DNA from 3 places in the Mesorhizobium sp. WSM4847 genome. Region 2 is predicted to be linked to each of the others. Evidence: riboswitches for the same ligand, from Rfam matches in the RefSeq annotation. Region 2 holds a riboswitch; each other region holds the start of a gene.

Region 1 (5,899 bases), on a different contig from region 2:
GTCCAGGCACTCGTCAAGTTTCCTCAGTGGCTCAGAATCATCTTCGGCGACCGTCATTGCAAAATCAGTTCGGTTCAGTAAGATTCTTGTTCTGTTTGGGTCATCTGAAGGACTAGTGTCTGAGTCGCAGCGGACTGCCATTCGATCTCTGCGCGGCTCGACCTCAGGATGCCCGATGTGCATGGCTTCGACGGGCTGCTGCAGCTTCGGACCCGCTATCCGCGCCTGCCGGTGGTCATCGCTTCGGGACATGAGGAGCCCAAGATCATTTCCGAAGCGCTGTCCTACGGCGCAGCCGGCTTCGTCCCGAAATCGGCGCGCAAGAGCGATCTGGCCGCCGCCATTCGCTCGGCGATGGAAGGTGCGATCCACGTGCCCGAAACCTATGAAGGCAAGCCGCCGGACGCCGACAGCACCGATCGCGCCGAGATGGTGCAGCGCCTTGCCAAACTGACGCCGCAGCAGGTCGTGGCTTGAGCCGGAACGCCTGTCCTTCCTGCTCGGCGAAGCGTTTTATGCGCGTCGCATCGGTGCGCTCGAAGCCTTCATCATGACGTTCGACCAGGACGCCCGCTACGACAGTCCGAACTTCCTGTGGTTTCGCGAGCGCTATCCGCGCTTTGTCTATGTCGACCGTATCGTCGTCGCGGGAGAAGCGCGTGGCCGCGGCCATGCCCGCAGGCATGAAGATCTATTCGACCATGTTTCGCGTGCCGGCCAGACCATCGTCACTTGCGAGGTGAATGCCGAACCGCCCAATCCGGCTTCGGATGCCTTTCACGCCGCGCTCGGCTTCGTCGAGGTCGTCGACGCGGTGATCCACGGCGGCAAGAAGGCAGTGCGGATCACCGGCTGAGGCAACAGCTCTATCAGTTGCGGTTCAGCCAGGCGCGAGCCGGCTTTTCGACGATGTAATAGCTGCACAAAGCGCAAGCGCGCCTGCCAGCATCAGCAGCGGCGCACTGCCCTGCGCATAGACGAATTTTTAGAACGGCTGCTGCCACAGATACAGCGGAATACGACCACAGCCCCAGCGTCGCCATCGGCCAGGAAGACAAAAATCCGGTCAGATACCGAGTCCTGAAGTCGAGCGAATTGACGGCGAGCGCCAACAGCGGCACCGCGACCAGATAGTGGATCGGCGGCACCGCATCCATGAACAGAAGAACCGCTCCGACGGACGCCGCAATGGCGACATGCGGCCCCTTGAACAACGCCGGCAGCCTGTCGTCGGCCTTGAGCAGGCATATCACCGCCGATAGCAGGATCGAGGCGATGTGCACGTCGGTTCGCCAATAGGTCGTCTCGTAGTCGATCCCGAAGACCCAGTACGAAATCGCACCGTTCGCCATGGCCAGCACCGACAGCGCGCTGAGCAGCATGACGACACGGGCACGCCCCGAAACAACAAAGCTGATCAGCGCCAGGATTACATAGGCATGCTCTTCGACGCACAGCGACCAGATATGGTCGAGCGCGCCGGCGCGGCTGACGAGAATTCCGGCATAGTTGTAGGTGAATGTCAGCGCCGTCAGCGCCGCTTTCCATTTGAAGGCGACAAACGTGCCGGACAAGGCAACCATCGAAGCGAGGACGAAAACCAGCAGCGCCGGATAGATGCGGGAGAACCGGCGCTTGAAAAACGCCTTGAGCGGATAACGGATGCCGCCAACTAGGCGATAGCTGCTTTCGGCCGGACCCGGATGCGCTTGACAAATCGGAGCCGGCCCGTTCAACCTGAGGCATTCACCAGGGGAGTCCCGGCAAGGGGCTGAGATACTGCTGGCTTTCGCGGCGCAGTGACCCGTTGAACCTGATCCAGTTCATACTGGCGTAGGGACGGTGCAAGCGCTTTTGCGGGAGTTTACGCCCGAGGTCCTGTTTCAGCAGGTCAACCAAAGCGTCTTTTCATCCTTCCGGCACAGAACTGGGTCTCCAATGCATGAGCAAAGGAGCCTCACGATGAATGCCCTCACTCCAGCGGTTTCGACGGGACCACTGCCCGCCTCGCGGAAAATCCACAGGCCCGGTGCCATCCACCCGCAGATCAGGGTGCCGATGCGCGAAATCTCCGTCCATCCGACGGCCGGTGAGCCGCCCGTCACCGTTTACGATCCGTCCGGCCCCTATACCGACCCCACCCTCGAAATCAGTATCGAAAAGGGCCTTGCCCGACTTCGCCACGAATGGATCACGGCACGCGGCGATGTCGAGGACTATGACGGCCGCCACGTCCGGCCGGAGGACAACGGATTTGCGGCGGGCGAGCGCCTGACGCCGGAGTTTCCCATTTGCAGCCGGCCACTCAGGGCCAAGCAGGGCAAGGCGGTGACCCAGCTTGCCTATGCGCGCGCCGGGATCATCACGCCTGAAATGGAGTTCGTGGCCATCCGCGAAAACCTTGGTCGCGAGATCCTGCGCGGCAAGCTTGACCGCGACGGCGAAGCCTTCGGCGCAGCGATCCCCGATTTCGTCACACCGGAATTCGTGCGCGACGGGGTGGCGCGCGGGCGGGCTATCATTCCAGCCAACATCAACCATCCGGAGAGCGAGCCGATGATCATCGGCCGCAATTTCCTGGTCAAGATCAATGCCAATATCGGCAATTCAGCCGTCACCTCGTCGATGGCCGAAGAGGTCGAAAAAATGGTCTGGGCGATCCGCTCGGGAGCCGACACCGTCATGGACCTGTCGACCGGTCGCAACATCCACAACATCCGCGAATGGATCATCCGCAATTCGCCTGTGCCGATCGGAACCGTGCCGCTCTACCAGGCGCTTGAGAAGGTCGGAGGGATCGCCGAGGACCTGACCTGGGAAATCTACCGCGATACGCTGATCGAACAGGCCGAACAGGGCGTCGACTATTTCACCATCCATGCCGGTGTGCGGCTGCACTACATCCCGCTGACGGTCGACCGGGTCACCGGCATCGTGTCGCGCGGCGGCTCCATCATGGCCAAGTGGTGCCTGCATCATCACCGCGAAAGCTTCCTCTACGAGCATTTCGAGGAAATCTGCGACATCTGCCGCGCTTACGACGTGTCGTTCTCGCTCGGCGACGGCCTTCGTCCCGGCTCGATCGCCGACGCCAACGACGCGGCGCAGTTCGCCGAACTGGATACGCTCGGCGAGTTGACAAAGATCGCCTGGGCCAAGGATTGCCAGGTGATGATCGAGGGGCCCGGCCACGTACCGATGCACAAGATCAAGGAGAACGTGGACAAGCAGCTCGCTGTTTGCGGCGAGGCGCCGTTCTATACGCTTGGACCACTGACGACCGACATCGCGCCGGGCTATGACCACATCACCTCAGGTATCGGGGCGGCGATGATCGGCTGGTTCGGCACGGCCATGCTCTGCTACGTCACGCCGAAGGAACATCTCGGTCTTCCCGATCGCAACGACGTCAAGATTGGCGTGATCACCTACAAGATAGCCGCGCATGCCGCCGACCTGGCGAAGGGACACCCGGCGGCGAAACTCAGGGATGATGCCCTTTCCCGCGCGCGCTTCGAGTTCCGCTGGGAGGATCAATTCAACCTGTCGCTCGATCCCGAGACCGCGCGGTCCTTCCACGACCAGACCTTGCCCAAGGAGGCGCACAAGTTGGCACATTTCTGTTCGATGTGCGGCCCGAAATTCTGCTCAATGCGCATTTCCCACGATATCCGCGCCGAGGCACAGAAAGAGGGCATGGCGGCAATGGCCGCAAAATACCGCGAGGGCGGCGATCTCTACGTGCCAGCGGACGAGACCAGCGCCCCGCCCATGCCGGAGGCGCATGAGCCGTCATGAAGGTGTTGATCAAAGGGGCCGGCGTCGCCGGCCTCACCGCAGCTTTCGAGCTGGCCACCCGCGGCGCGGCAGTGACGGTTGCCGAGACGAGGCATAGCCTCGGCGGCAATGCGTCGTGGTTCGCCGGCGGCATGTTGGCGCCATGGTGCGAACGTGAAAGCGCCGAGCAGCCGGTGCTCGATCTCGGACGCGACGCCGCCGACTGGTGGGATACGGCAACGCCCGGGCAGGTGACGCGGGCCGGAACACTGGTCGTGGCCGCGCAGCGCGATGCGGCCGAGCTCGACCGGTTTGCCAGTCGCACGTCGGGGTACAGGCCTGTTGATGAAAACGAAATCGCACAGTTCGAGCCGGACCTCGCCGGTCATTTCCACCGTGCGCTGTTCTTCCCCGCCGAAGCCCATCTCGACCCGCGCCGGGCGATGGCTGCGCTTCACGACAAACTCGCAGCCATGGGAGTCGAATTTCACTTCGGCGCCAAGGCCCGGCATGTTTGCGGTTTCGATCGCCGGATCGACTGCACGGGCATCGCGGCGGAAGACGACCGACTGCGCGGCGTTCGCGGCGAGATGCTGATCCTGCGCACGCCCGATGTCTCGCTCTTGCGCCCGGTCCGGCTGCTTCATCCGCGCTTTCCGCTCTACGTAGTGCCGCGCACTGACCACCATTTCATGGCCGGCGCTACGATGATCGAGAGCCAGTCCGCTGGACGGGTCACGGCGCGTTCCATGATGGAGCTTTTGGGCGCGACCTATACCCTCCATCCGGCCTTTGGCGAGGCCGAGATCGTTGAAACCGGTGTCGGCGTCCGCCCAGCCTTTCCCGACAATCTGCCGCGTGTCGAAGCACGCGAAAGCACCGTCGCGATCAACGGGCTTTATCGCCATGGCTTTCTTCTCGCGCCCGCCATGGCGCGCCAGGCGGCCGAACTCGTCTTCAGTCACGACAAATCCTTGGAGCCTGCCAATGAAACTGATCGTCAACGGCCAAGCGCTTGAGATTGACGCCTCAACCCTGGCCGAACTGCTTGCCGCGCTCGACTATGAAGGCGATTGGCTGGCGACCGCCGTCAACAGCGACCTCGTGCACAAAGCCAGCCGGGCGGAATTCCGGTTGAGCGACGGCGACCGCATCGAAATCCTCTCGCCGATGCAGGGAGGCTAGCATGTTCGAACTTCTCGGGACGACGCTTCCTTCCCGCCTGCTTCTCGGCACGGCTCAATTCCCTTCGCCGGCCATCCTTGCCGATGCGGTCCAGGCGTCGGGCACGGCGGTGGTAACCGTTTCCTTGCGCCGCGAGATGGCAGGCGGCAGGGCTGGCGAAAAATTCTGGTCGCTGATCCGCTCGCTCGGCATGAGAATCCTGCCCAACACGGCCGGCTGCCACTCCGTCAAGGAAGCGGTCACGACGGCGAGAATGGCGCGCGAATTGTTCGACACGACCTGGATCAAGCTCGAGGTGATCGGCAACCACGACACTCTGCAGCCTGATGTGTTCGGACTGGTCCAAGCCGCCCGCATCCTGTGCGAGGATGGATTTTCGGTATTCCCCTATACCACCGACGACCGTGTTGTCGCCGAGCGGCTGCTGGAGGCGGGCTGCAAGGTCTTGATGCCGTGGTGCGCACCGATCGGTTCCGCCCTCGGACCGATCAACATAACTGCGCTGCGCTCGATGCGCGGACATTTCCCCGGCGTCCCGCTGATTGTGGACGCTGGCCTCGGGCGGCCGTCGCATGCGGCGACCGTCATGGAACTCGGCTTTGACGCCGTGCTCCTGAACACCGCTGTCGCCAAGGCGGCCGACCCCGTCGGCATGGCACGAGCATTCGGCAAGGCGGTCGAAGCCGGCCGTGAAGCTTTCTGCTCGGGAATGCTCGAACCGCGCGAGGTTGCCGAACCATCGACGCCGACCATCGGCAGGGCAGTTTTTTCATGAAGCTCGATCCCTTCTACCTGATCGTCGACAGCGCTGCCTGGATAGAACGGTTGGCGCCCATCGGCGTCAAGCAGGTTCAGCTTCGCATCAAAAGCATGAATGAGACCAGGTTGCGCGCCGAGATCCGCAAGTCGAATGCCTTGTGTGCCCAACACAAATGCC
Region 2 (5,899 bases):
GTTCGCGCGGTTGAACGGCCTCGATCAGCCGATCCATTGGCAGTTTCTGGGATATCTGCGCGATCTGCTGCAGCTGGATTTCGGTGAATCGCTGCGCCAGAACCGCTCGGCGATGCAGGTCGCGCTCGAGGCGTTCCCGGAAACGCTGAAGCTGGCCGTCGTCGCGATCACGCTGTCGACCGCCTTGGCAATCCTTGTCGGCTCGCTGGCGGCCGCGTGGCCAGGCAGCATCTTCGACCGTATCGCCAGCCTCGTCTCGCTGGCCGGCGCAAGCGCGCCGGATTTCTGGGTCGCCATCGTCGGCATCCTTGTCTTCGCCGTGGGGCTCGGGCTTTTGCCGACATCGGGCACCGGCACCTGGGTCCACTGGATCATGCCGACCTTCGTGCTGATGCTTCGCCCTTTCGGTCTCCTGGTGCAGGTCGTGCGCGGAACCATGCTGTCGGCGCTTGCCTCTCCATACATCAAGACCGCAAGGGCCAAGGGCCTGCCGCGGCAGAAGATCATCTTCGGCCATGCGCTTCGCAACTCGCTGCTGCCCGTCGTCACGGTCGCCGGCGACCTGGCGACCAGCCTCGTCAACGGCGCCGTCGTCGTGGAGTCGATATTCGGCTGGCCCGGCATCGGCAAGCTGATGATCGATTCGATCATGCAGCGCGATTTTGCCGTCGTCCAGTCGACCATCCTGGTGACGGCAACCGCCATCTTCATCCTGAACATCGCGATCGACCTCCTCTACGCGGTTCTCGATCCGCGCATCCGGTACTGAGCCATGACGATCATCACCCCCGACATCAAGCCGGCGGCCGTTCCAGGCAGCGGCCGCGTGCTTTTCGCCTATTTGAAGCGCGACAGGCTTGCGCTCGCCGCCGCCATTTTCCTGGTGATCGTCGTGCTCGCTGCGGTCCTCGGCCCGTGGCTGGTGGGCGATGCCGCTTCGCGGCTGGGCCTGCGCCAGCGCAATCTTGCCCCGTTCTCGCTGGCCAGTGGCTGGATCTACGTCCTTGGCGCCGACACCCTCGGCCGGCCCATCCTGGCCAGGCTGATTGTCGGCGCGCAGAACACATTCGGCATTGCCGCGGCGGCGGTGTTCGCGTCGATGCTGGTCGGTGGAACGCTGGGCCTGATAGCGGGCTATTCGGAGCGCTGGTACAGCCATCTCATCCTGCGCCTCGCCGATGTCGTCATGAGCTTTCCCTCGCTGCTGCTGGCGCTCATCGTTCTCTACACGCTGGGTCCGAGCATCACCAACCTGGTGATCGTTCTCGCCGTGACGCGCATGCCGATCTACCTCAGAACGGCGCGCGCGGAAGTGCTGGAGTTGCGCGAGCGCATGTTCGTCAGCGCGGCGCGAGCCATGGGCGCGAAGCCGGCCCGGATCATCATCCGGCACATCGCCCCCCTGGTCCTGCCGACATTGGTGACGATTTCAGCCATTGATTTCGCGACCGTCATTTTGTCGGAATCGGCGCTGAGTTTCCTTGGCCTCGGCATTCAGCCACCCGACTTCACCTGGGGCGCAATGGTCGCAAACGGCCGCGGCTATCTCGCCACCGCCTGGTGGATCGCATTCTGGCCGGGCCTTGCAATCATGCTGACGACGCTGTCGCTCAACATCCTCTCGAACTGGGCGCGCACCGTCGCCGATCCGCAGCAACGCTGGCGCCTTCAGACATTGCGAAAAGCTGCCCGATGAGCAACGCGACCATTCTCAAGGTGGAGTGTCTGACCGTCGATTTTCTTTCGGACGATGAACCGATACGCGCCGTCGACGATGTCTCTTTCCACGTCAGCCGTGGCGAGACGCTGGTGATCCTCGGCGAAAGCGGTTCGGGTAAGAGCGTCAGCACCAGCACGGTGATGGATCTCATCGACTGTCCGCCAGGCGACATCGTGGCCGGCTCCTGCCTCTTCGATGGCGTCGAACTGTCAGGCCTCGGTGCCGAGGCGCGCCGAAGCATCAACGGCCGCAGGATTGCGATGATCTTTCAGGATCCGCTCGCCTATTTGAACCCGGTCTACACGGTGGGGCGCCAGATCGAGGAGGTCTATGAGAGCCACGGCGCAGAGAGCGGCAAGGGCGCACGCGCCAAGACGATAGAACTGCTTCGGCGCGTCGGCATTCCAGAGCCGCAAAACCGCGTCGACTTCTATCCGCATCAGTTCTCGGGCGGACAGCGCCAGCGCGTGATGATTGCCATGGCGATCGCGTTGAAACCGGACATCCTGATCGCCGATGAGCCGACGACTGCCCTGGACGTCAGCGTGCAAGCGCAGATCCTCGATCTGCTGCGCGATCTCCAGCGCGAAACCGGCATGGCGTTGATCATGATCACCCACGACCTCGAAGTCGCCGCGTCCATGGCGGACCGGATCATCGTCATGAACGGCGGCAAGGTCGTCGAGACAGGCATCGCCAAGGAGGTCTTCAGCAATCCGCAGCACCCCTATACGCGCCGCCTCATCGCCGCCCTGCCCCACGGCAACGCAGCGGAGGCGCCGAACAGGCGTTCGACGGCGATCGCCGGCGAGACGCTGCTCAAGGTGGAACATCTCACCAAGCACTATGAGCTTGCTTCCGGAGCTTTTAGCAGCAAGCGGACGTTCAAGGCGGTGGACGACATAAGCTTCGAGGTCAGGAGAGGAGAAACGCTCGGCATCGTCGGCGAGTCCGGCTCCGGCAAATCGAGCGTCGCGCGCATGCTGTTGGGGCTGAACGCGCCAAGCGCCGGCAAGGCGGTCTTTGCCGGTGAGAACATCTTCGACATGAATGGGAAGCGCCTCATGGCGTTTCGGCGCAAGGTCCAGATGGTCTTCCAGGATCCATACGGTTCGATGAATCCGCGCATGCGCGTTTACGCCATCATTTCCGAACCCTGGGTGATCCACCGCGATATCCTGCCGAAGGACAGGTGGAAGGCTCGCGTGGCAGAGCTCCTGGAACTGGTGGGGCTGTTGCCGGAGCACGCCGAGCGCTACCCGCATCAGTTTTCCGGCGGCCAGCGGCAGCGCATCGCCATTGCGCGCGCACTTGCGAGCGAGCCGGAACTGATCGTCTGCGACGAGGCGGTTTCGGCGCTCGACGTCTCTATCCAGGCGCAGGTGATCGACCTTCTGGCCGACCTCAGGACGAGGCTCGGCCTCTCCTATATTTTCATCACCCACGACTTGCCGATCGTGCGCCATTTTGCCGACCGGATCATGGTCATGAAAGACGGACGGATTGTCGAGGAAGGCCAAACCGCGGCGCTGTTCGGAGCGCCTCGCCACGACTATACGCAAAGCCTGCTGCAGGCTGTGCCGCAGCCCAAATGGCTAACGCAGGCTCAATAGTTCGTCCGCGCGCGCCCAGCAGGCCGATTGATGGGCCGAATGCGCTTGACAAAATGGCGATCGCCCGCTCAATTTGACCCATTCACCAGGGGGGTCCCGGCAAGGGGCTGAGATACTGCTGGCTTTCGCGGCGCAGTGACCCGTTGAACCTGATCCAGTTCATACTGGCGTAGGGACGGTGCAAGCGCTTTGCGGGAGTCCATGCCCGAAAACCTGTAAGCAGGCAGGCAGAAGCGTCTTTTCATCCTTCCGGCACAGAACTGGGTCTCCAATGCATGAGCAAAGGAGCCTCAAAATGAATGCCATTTCCCCCGCCGTGTCGACGGGACCGCTGCCCGCCTCAAGGAAAATCCACAAACCCGGCCTGATTCACCCGCAGATCAGGGTGCCGATGCGGGAAATCGCCGTCCATCCGACGGCAGGCGAACCGCCTGTCACCGTTTACGATCCGTCCGGCCCCTATACGGACCCGACTGTCGAAACCAGCATCGAAAAGGGCCTCGCCAGGTTTCGCAATGAATGGGTGACGGTGCGCGGCGACGTCGAATTCCACGATGCCCGCAGTGTCAGGCCGGAGGACAACGGCTTTGCGTCAGGTGAGCGCCTGACGCCGGAATTTCCCGTGCGCCACCGGCCGCTAAAGGCAAAAACGGGCCAAGCGGTGACGCAGCTTGCCTATGCGCACGCCGGGATCATCACCCCCGAAATGGAGTTCGTCGCCATTCGCGAGAATCTCGGCCGCGAGAGCTTACGCGGCGGGATGCAGCGCGACGGCAACTCTTTCGGCGCGGCGATCCCGGACTTCGTCACGCCGGAATTCGTGCGCGACGAGATAGCGCGCGGACGGGCTATCATTCCCGCCAACATCAACCACCCGGAGAGCGAGCCGATGATCATCGGCCGCAATTTCCTGGTCAAGATCAATGCCAATATCGGCAATTCAGCCGTCACCTCGTCGATGGCCGAAGAGGTCGAAAAAATGGTCTGGGCGATCCGCTCGGGAGCCGACACCGTCATGGACCTGTCGACCGGTCGCAACATCCACAACATCCGCGAATGGATCATCCGCAATTCGCCTGTGCCGATCGGAACCGTGCCGCTCTACCAGGCGCTTGAGAAGGTCGGAGGGATCGCCGAGGACCTGACCTGGGAAATCTACCGCGATACGCTGATCGAACAGGCCGAACAGGGCGTCGACTATTTCACCATCCATGCCGGTGTGCGGCTGCACTACATCCCGCTGACGGTCGACCGGGTCACCGGCATCGTGTCGCGCGGCGGCTCCATCATGGCCAAGTGGTGCCTGCATCATCACCGCGAAAGCTTCCTCTACGAGCATTTCGAGGAAATCTGCGACATCTGCCGCGCTTACGACGTGTCGTTCTCGCTCGGCGACGGCCTTCGTCCCGGCTCGATCGCCGACGCCAACGACGCGGCGCAGTTCGCCGAACTGGAAACGCTCGGCGAGTTGACAAAGGTCGCCTGGGCCAAGGATTGCCAGGTCATGATCGAGGGGCCGGGCCATGTTCCGATGCACAAGATCAAGGAGAACATGGACAGGCAGTTCGAAGTCTGCGGCGAGGCGCCCTTCTACACGCTTGGGCCGCTGACCACCGACATCGCACCCGGCTACGACCACATCACCTCAGGCATCGGCGCGGCAATGATCGGCTGGTACGGCACGGCGATGCTCTGCTATGTCACGCCCAAGGAGCATCTCGGTCTCCCCGACCGCAACGACGTCAAAACGGGCGTCATCACCTACAAGATAGCCGCGCACGCCGCCGATCTCGCCAAGGGTCATCCGACGGCGAAGGTCAGGGATGACGCCCTTTCCCGCGCACGCTTCGAGTTTCGTTGGGAAGACCAGTTCAACCTGTCGCTCGACCCCGAAACCGCGCGCTCCTTCCACGACGAGACTTTGCCGAAGGAGGCGCACAAGCTGGCGCATTTCTGCTCGATGTGCGGGCCGAAATTCTGCTCGATGCGCATCTCCCACGACATTCGGGCCGAGGCACAGAAAGAGGGCATGGCGGCGATGGCCGCGAAGTACCGCGAGGGCGGCAATCTTTATATGCCGGTGGACGGCGAACCGCCCATGCCGAAGATGCCGGAGCCGTCATGAGGCTGCTGGTCAAAGGGGCTGGCGTCGCCGGCCTCACCGCCGCCTTCGAACTCGCCGCCCGCGGTGCTGCGGTAACCATTGCCGAGACCCGGCATGGCCTTGGCGGCAACGCATCATGGATGGCCGGCGGCATGCTGGCGCCCTGGTGCGAGCGCGAAAGCGCCGAGCAGCCGGTGCTGGATCTCGGACGCGATGCCGCCGACTGGTGGGATGCGGTCCTGCCGGGTCATGTCACGCGGGCCGGAACGCTCGTTCTGGCAACGCCGCGGGATGCGGGCGAACTCGACCGGTTTGCAAGCCGCACGTCGGGTCATCGGCGGATCGACGAAGACGAAATCGCGCTCCTGGAACCCGATCTCGCCGGCCGCTTCCGTCGCGGGCTGTTCTTCCCGGGCGAAGCCCATCTCGACCCACGCCGTGCAATGGCGGCGCTGCATGAAA
Region 3 (5,899 bases), on a different contig from region 2:
CGGCCGTGCCTTGCGGTCGTCCAGCCTGGTGCCGCCGCGCTGCGCCAGCATGTCGGAATAGCCGCCTGCATATTCGATCCAGCGGCCGCCGCCTTCCGGCGCGATCAGGCTGGTCACCGTGCGGTCGAGGAAATCGCGGTCGTGGCTGACCAGGATGACGGTGCCGGCAAAACCGGCGACCAGTTCCTGCAGCAGTTCCAGCGTCTCCATGTCGAGATCGTTGGTCGGCTCGTCCAGCACCAAAAGATTTGCCGGCCGCGCCAGCACACGGGCGAGTAGCAGCCGCGCCCGCTCGCCGCCCGAAAGCTCGCGCACCGGCGTGCGCGCCTGTTCCGGCTTGAACAGGAAGTCCTTCATGTAGGAGACGACGTGGCGCTGCTCGCCGTTGATGACAAGGTTCTCGCCGCGGCCGTCGGTGAGATACTGCGCCAGCGTCTCTTGCGGGTCGACCGCCTCGCGTTTCTGGTCGAGCGTGGCGATCTCCAGATTGGTGCCGAGTCGCACCGTGCCTGAGTCCGGCTTCAATTCGCCGGTCAGCATCTTCAGCAGCGTCGTCTTGCCGACGCCGTTCGGGCCGACCAGGCCAACGCGGTCACCGCGCTGGATGCGGGTCGAGAAACCCCTGACCACGGTGAGGTCGCCAAAGCTCTTCTCGATGTTCCTGGCCTCGATCACCAGCTTGCCGGATTCGGCGGCGTCGCTGGCCACCATGGTCGCCGCACCCTCGGCGCCGCGATGGCCGCGAAAGCGCTGGCGCATGGTCTGCAGTTCGCCGAGCCGGCGCATGTTGCGCTTGCGCCTTGCCGTCACGCCATAGCGCAACCAGTGCTCCTCGCGAACGATCTGGCGGCCAAGCTTGTGCTGCTCGCGCTCTTCTTCTTCCAGCACGGTGTCGCGCCATTCCTCGAAATGGCCAAAACCCTTGTCCAGCCTGCGGGTCTGGCCACGATCGAGCCAGACGGTGGCGCGCGACACGCGCTCGAGGAAGCGGCGGTCGTGCGAGATGACGATCAGCGCCGAAGAGGTGCGGGCAAGCTCCTCCTCCAGCCATTCGATGACCGACAGGTCGAGATGGTTGGTCGGCTCATCGAGGAGGAGAATGTCGGGCTCCGGCGCCATGACGCGTGCCAGGGCAGCACGGCGGGCTTCACCGCCGGAGAGATCGTTCGGCCGTTCCTCGCCGGACAGGCCGAGATGCTCCATCAGATAGGTGGCGCGGTAGGGATCGTCGGCGGGTCCGAGCCCCGCCTCGACATAGGCGCGGACGCTGGCGAAACCATCCATGTCGGGCATTTGCGGCAGGTAGCGCACTGTTGCCGAAGGCTGGCGGAACACCTCGCCATCCTGCGGCTCGATCAATCCCGCAGCGATCTTCAGCAACGTCGACTTGCCCGAGCCGTTGCGGCCGACCAGAGCGATCTTGTCGCCCGCCGACGCCGTCAGTTCCGTCCCGTCGAGCAGCGGCGTGCCACCGAAGGTCAGTTTTATCCCGTCGAGATTGAGAAGCAGCGGCGCCATGTCAGCTTTCAGGTAGGGGGAATGGATGGGCGAGCAACAGCGCGCGGCCGCTGCCCAGCGCGACTTCGAGCCGGCCCTTGACCTCGTTGGAAATGGTCAGCGACGAGCCGAACGCCACCTCGACATGGTTCAGCGGCCATTTGGCGCCGGTCACGGTCAGACCGGCAAGGTCGGAGAAGCCGAGAATCGAAAACAGCGTGCCGTCGGCGTAGTCGAAGCCGGCCTTTCCGGGAAGCAAGGGGACGCCTTCCTGTGCGCCACTGGTCAAAAGCACCTCTGTCTCTGCCTCGGCCAGCCGGACGCCGAGCGCCAGGTGCAGGAAGGCGTGGTCGGTGCGCTTGCCGCCGAACGCGCCGGCGAGCACGAGGCTGGTCGCGCCGCGTTCGAGCGCGGCGGCGATAGCCAGTTCGCCGTCGGTCTTGTCCTTTTCTGCCGGAAACACCTGGCGCGGCACGGCGGCGAGCTCGTCCGGCAAATCCGCCGGCACCGAATCGAAGTCGCCGACCCAGAGTTCCGGCGTCAGGCGCAGAGTCCGGGCATGGCTGATGCCGGCGTCGGCGGCGATGACACGCGTGCCTTCGACCTGGCGGTCGAGCAGCGGCGTGCGGATAAGGTCGCCGCCAAGCAGGATGGTGAATTTGCTCATATGCGTGGCCCTTACCAGCCCTGCTTGCGAAACGGAAGGCCGCGGTCTGGATGCCCGGCAAACTTCCGCTTGCGCCGCAGATGGGCCGGGCCTATGTGTCGAAGCGCTCTAACGGGGTGCTGGACGCGATCTTCGCGGACCGGCTGAGAGGCAACCTGCCAACCCGCTGAACCTGATCCGGTTTGTACCGGCGGAGGGATTAGACGTTTCGGACAACCCGACGCCTCAATTCCCTTCAACGCCAACGAAGGAGGCGCCGATGCGCACGTTTTTATACACACTTGTTTCGGCAGTGCTGCTCGCGGCGACCGTTCTCGCCGGCACCGGGCCGGCATCCGCGCAGGAAAAACTCACCGTCTATACCTATGAGAGCTTCACCGCCGAATGGGGTCCAGGCCCGGCGGTCAAGAAGGCGTTCGAGGCCGAATGCGGCTGTATTCTCGAATTCGTCGCGGTCGCCGACGGCGTCGCCCTGCTCAACCGCGTCAGGCTGGAAGGGGCCACGACCAAGGCCGACATCGTGCTCGGCCTCGACACCAATCTGACGGCGGAAGCCAAGGCCACCGGCCTGTTTTCGCCGCATGGTGCCGTCATCGACGTCAAGGTGCCGGGCGGCTGGAGCGACGATATTTTCGTGCCGTTCGACTATGGTTATTTCGCCGTCGTCTACGACACCGAAAAGCTGAAGACGCCGCCGAAGAGCCTGAAGGAATTGGTCGAGGGCAATGCCGATGAAAAGATCGTCATTCAGGATCCGCGCACCTCGACGCCCGGTCTCGGCCTGCTGTTGTGGGTGAAGTCGGTTTATGGCGACAAGGCGCCCGAAGCCTGGGCCAAGCTTAAGGCAAAGGTGCTCACCGTGACGCCGGGCTGGAGCGAGGCCTACGGCCTGTTCACCAAGGGCGAGGCGCCGATGGTGCTGTCCTATACCACGTCGCCGGCCTATCACATGGTCGCCGAAAACACCCAACGCTATCAGGCAGCGTCCTTCGACGAGGGCGCGTATCTGCAGATCGAGGTTGCCGGCATCACCAAATCAGGTGCGAAGAACCCGTTGGCGAAACAGTTCCTGACTTTCATGACCGGGCCGAAATTCCAGGATGTCATTCCCGAGACCAACTGGATGTTCCCTGCCGGCAAGACCGAGAAGCCGCTCAATCCGGCTTTCGACAAGCTCGTCAAGCCGACCAAGACGTTGCTGTTAAGCCCCGAAGAGGTCGCCGCCAACCGCAAGGCCTGGGTCGACGAATGGCTGTCGGTGATGAGCAAGTAGGACTTAGATTTCTGCATGGTGTTCGCTCCACGCCACCCCCCTCTGGCCTGCCGGCCATCTCCCCCTCCAGGGGGGAGATCGGATGTCACTTCCGCTTTCGCCAATCGCAACAGTCGAAGGATTGAGGCGAGGGTGAAGCTTCTAATCTCCCCCCTTGTGGGGGAGATGGCCGGCAGGCCAGAGGGGGGTGGGCGGGAACTCGACCTCAGCCACATCCCATCTTTCAGCGCCCGCCGTTAAGTTGGGCAGCGCGGAATGCACACTGGCCATCGTAGAGATCCCCGCATCACCGCCGGCACCATCGCGCTTGCCGCTGTTGCGCTGCTGATCGGCGGCGCGTTCGCCGGGCTCATCGTCGAAGGCGCCCGCGATCCGTCCGGCGCCGCGTCGGCCTTCGATTCCTACCTCTTCCGCGTCGCCCGATTCACGTTGTGGCAGGCATTGCTGTCGACGCTGCTCTCCGTCGTGCCGGCGCTGTTCGTGGCGCGGGCGCTGTCGCGGCATCCGCGCTTCTTTGGTCGCGGCCTGATCCTGCAGCTCTTCGCCGTGCCGCTCGCGCTGCCGGCCATCGTCGCAGCACTCGGGATTCTGGCACTCTATGGCCGTGCCGGCTATTTCGCCGGCGTGCTCAGCGCGAACGGCGGTCAGGGCTGGCCGGGCATATACGGCCTGTCCGGCATACTCGTCGCCCATGTCTTCTTCAATCTGCCGCTGGCGACGCGGCTGTTCCTCGAAGCGCTTGCGACAGTGCCGGCCGACCAGTGGCGGCTGGCGAGCCAACTTGGCATGGGCGCCAGGCCCGCCTTCCGGCTGATCGAATGGCCGACGCTGCGCGCGGCGCTGCCGGGCGTCGCCGGGCTTGTCTTCATGCTCTGCATCACATCCTTTACCATCGTACTCACGCTGGGCGGCGGGCCGCGTGCGACAACGCTGGAGGTCGCCATCTACCAGGCGCTGCGTTTCGATTTCGATCCTGCCCGAGCGGTGACGCTGACAGTGCTGCAGATCGCGCTGACCTTCGTCGTCGTGCTGGCATTGATGCGGCTCGGCGCCAATACCGTCGGCGACGCCAACCTGCCGGTGGCTTCGCGCCGCTATCTTTCGGCCGGCGCCGCCGAGACCGTGCTGAACGCAGCATTGATCATCCTCGCTTTGCTGTTCGTCGCCGGGCCGATGGCGGCCACGGTGACGTCAGGCCTTGGCGCCGATCTCGGCCGGCTGGCGGGCGAGAGCGCGGTGCGGCAAGCGGCGCTGACCAGCGCCGTGCTCGCCTTGCTGGCGGCGCTGCTCGCAGTGGCGCTGTCGCTGTCGCTGGTCATGGCACGACGGGCGCTGGCCTTGAGGCGTCGCGTCGGCGCCGGGACGCTGCTCGAACACGCCACCGATACCGGCGCCGGCTTCGTCCTCGTCGTGCCGCCCGTCGTCATAGGCGCCGGCTGGTTCCTGCTGCTGCGTTCGGTCAGCGACGTCTTTGCCATCGCCCCTGTCATGGTCGTCGCCGTCAATGCGGTGATGGCGATGCCGTTTGCCATCCGCGCCATTCGCCCCGGCTATGATGCGGCGAGTGAACGTCACGAACGGCTCTGTCTGCTGCTTGGCATTTCGGGCTGGAGCCGTTTCCGGCTGGTCGACTGGCCGTCGCTGCGGCGGCCGCTCGCCACCGGCTTCGCGTTCGCGATGGCTTTGTCGCTCGGCGATCTCGGCGTCATTGCCCTGTTTGGCAGCGACTCCCTGCAGACGCTGCCTTATCTCTTGCTGGCCCGCATGGGCAGCTACCGCACGATGGACGCGGCCGGCCTGGCATTGCTGCTCGGCCTGGTCTGTCTCGCGCTTGTCCTGGCCGCGGACTGGCTGGGACGGGGAGAAAAATCATGATGCTCAACAGCGAAAACGGTACGGCTGTGCGGCTGGAAAAGGTCTCGTTCAGCTATGGCGAAGCGCCGTTTTTATTCGATGTCGAGTTCGCCGCCTCGAAGATCACCGCCATCATGGGGCCGAGCGGCTCGGGAAAATCGACGCTGCTCAACCTGGTGGCCGGCTTCGAGACGCCGCAATCGGGCCGCGTGCTGATCGGTGGCGGCGACGTCGGCGGTAAACCACCTTCGGCGCGGCCAGTGTCGATGGTGTTCCAGGAAAACAATCTCTTCGCCCATCTTTCGGTCGAACGAAATGTCGGCCTTGGCCGCTCGCCGTCGCTCAGGCTGACCGAGGCCGACCACGCTGCAATCGCCGCGGCGCTCAAGCGCGTCGGCCTTGCCGGCAAGCAACAGCGCCTGCCGCGCGAACTCTCCGGCGGCGAGCGGCAGCGCGTCGCACTCGCCCGCGTCCTGGTGCGCGACCGGCCGGTGCTCTTGCTCGACGAACCGTTCGCCTCGCTCGGACCGGCGTTGCGCGACGACATGCTCGATCTGGTAGCCGACGTCCATGCGGAGCGGCGCATGACGGTGCTGTTCGTCACCCAT

What was found. A riboswitch is a leader RNA that binds a small molecule or an ion and turns the genes downstream of it on or off. The one in region 2 is predicted to bind thiamine pyrophosphate.
Region 1: it holds a riboswitch for thiamine pyrophosphate, as region 2 does, so the genes downstream of both, thiC (phosphomethylpyrimidine synthase ThiC) here and thiC (phosphomethylpyrimidine synthase ThiC) in region 2, are expected to answer to the same signal.
Region 3: it holds a riboswitch for thiamine pyrophosphate, as region 2 does, so the genes downstream of both, thiB (thiamine ABC transporter substrate binding subunit) here and thiC (phosphomethylpyrimidine synthase ThiC) in region 2, are expected to answer to the same signal.

What each region holds. Positions count from the first base shown of each region.
Region 1 is NZ_JBVVPY010000012.1:141,260-147,158, reverse strand. It holds partial or broken gene AC0L28_RS18930 (response regulator) at 151-468, shown strand; partial or broken gene AC0L28_RS18925 (GNAT family N-acetyltransferase) at 467-856, shown strand; gene AC0L28_RS18920 (acyltransferase family protein) at 870-1,736, opposite strand; TPP riboswitch at 1,742-1,858, shown strand; gene thiC (phosphomethylpyrimidine synthase ThiC) at 1,963-3,798, shown strand; gene thiO (glycine oxidase ThiO) at 3,795-4,796, shown strand; gene thiS (sulfur carrier protein ThiS) at 4,765-4,962, shown strand; gene AC0L28_RS18900 (thiazole synthase) at 4,964-5,737, shown strand; gene AC0L28_RS18895 (thiamine phosphate synthase) at 5,734-5,899, shown strand, end outside.
Region 2 is NZ_JBVVPY010000006.1:88,370-94,268, reverse strand. It holds gene AC0L28_RS10395 (ABC transporter permease) at 1-769, shown strand, start outside; gene AC0L28_RS10390 (ABC transporter permease) at 773-1,696, shown strand; gene AC0L28_RS10385 (ABC transporter ATP-binding protein) at 1,693-3,333, shown strand; TPP riboswitch at 3,411-3,527, shown strand; gene thiC (phosphomethylpyrimidine synthase ThiC) at 3,629-5,458, shown strand; gene thiO (glycine oxidase ThiO) at 5,455-5,899, shown strand, end outside.
Region 3 is NZ_JBVVPY010000034.1:26,317-32,215, reverse strand. It holds gene AC0L28_RS31530 (ABC-F family ATP-binding cassette domain-containing protein) at 1-1,518, opposite strand, end outside; gene AC0L28_RS31525 (thiamine diphosphokinase) at 1,520-2,164, opposite strand; TPP riboswitch at 2,267-2,380, shown strand; gene thiB (thiamine ABC transporter substrate binding subunit) at 2,424-3,437, shown strand; gene thiP (thiamine/thiamine pyrophosphate ABC transporter permease) at 3,693-5,312, shown strand; gene thiQ (thiamine ABC transporter ATP-binding protein) at 5,309-5,899, shown strand, end outside.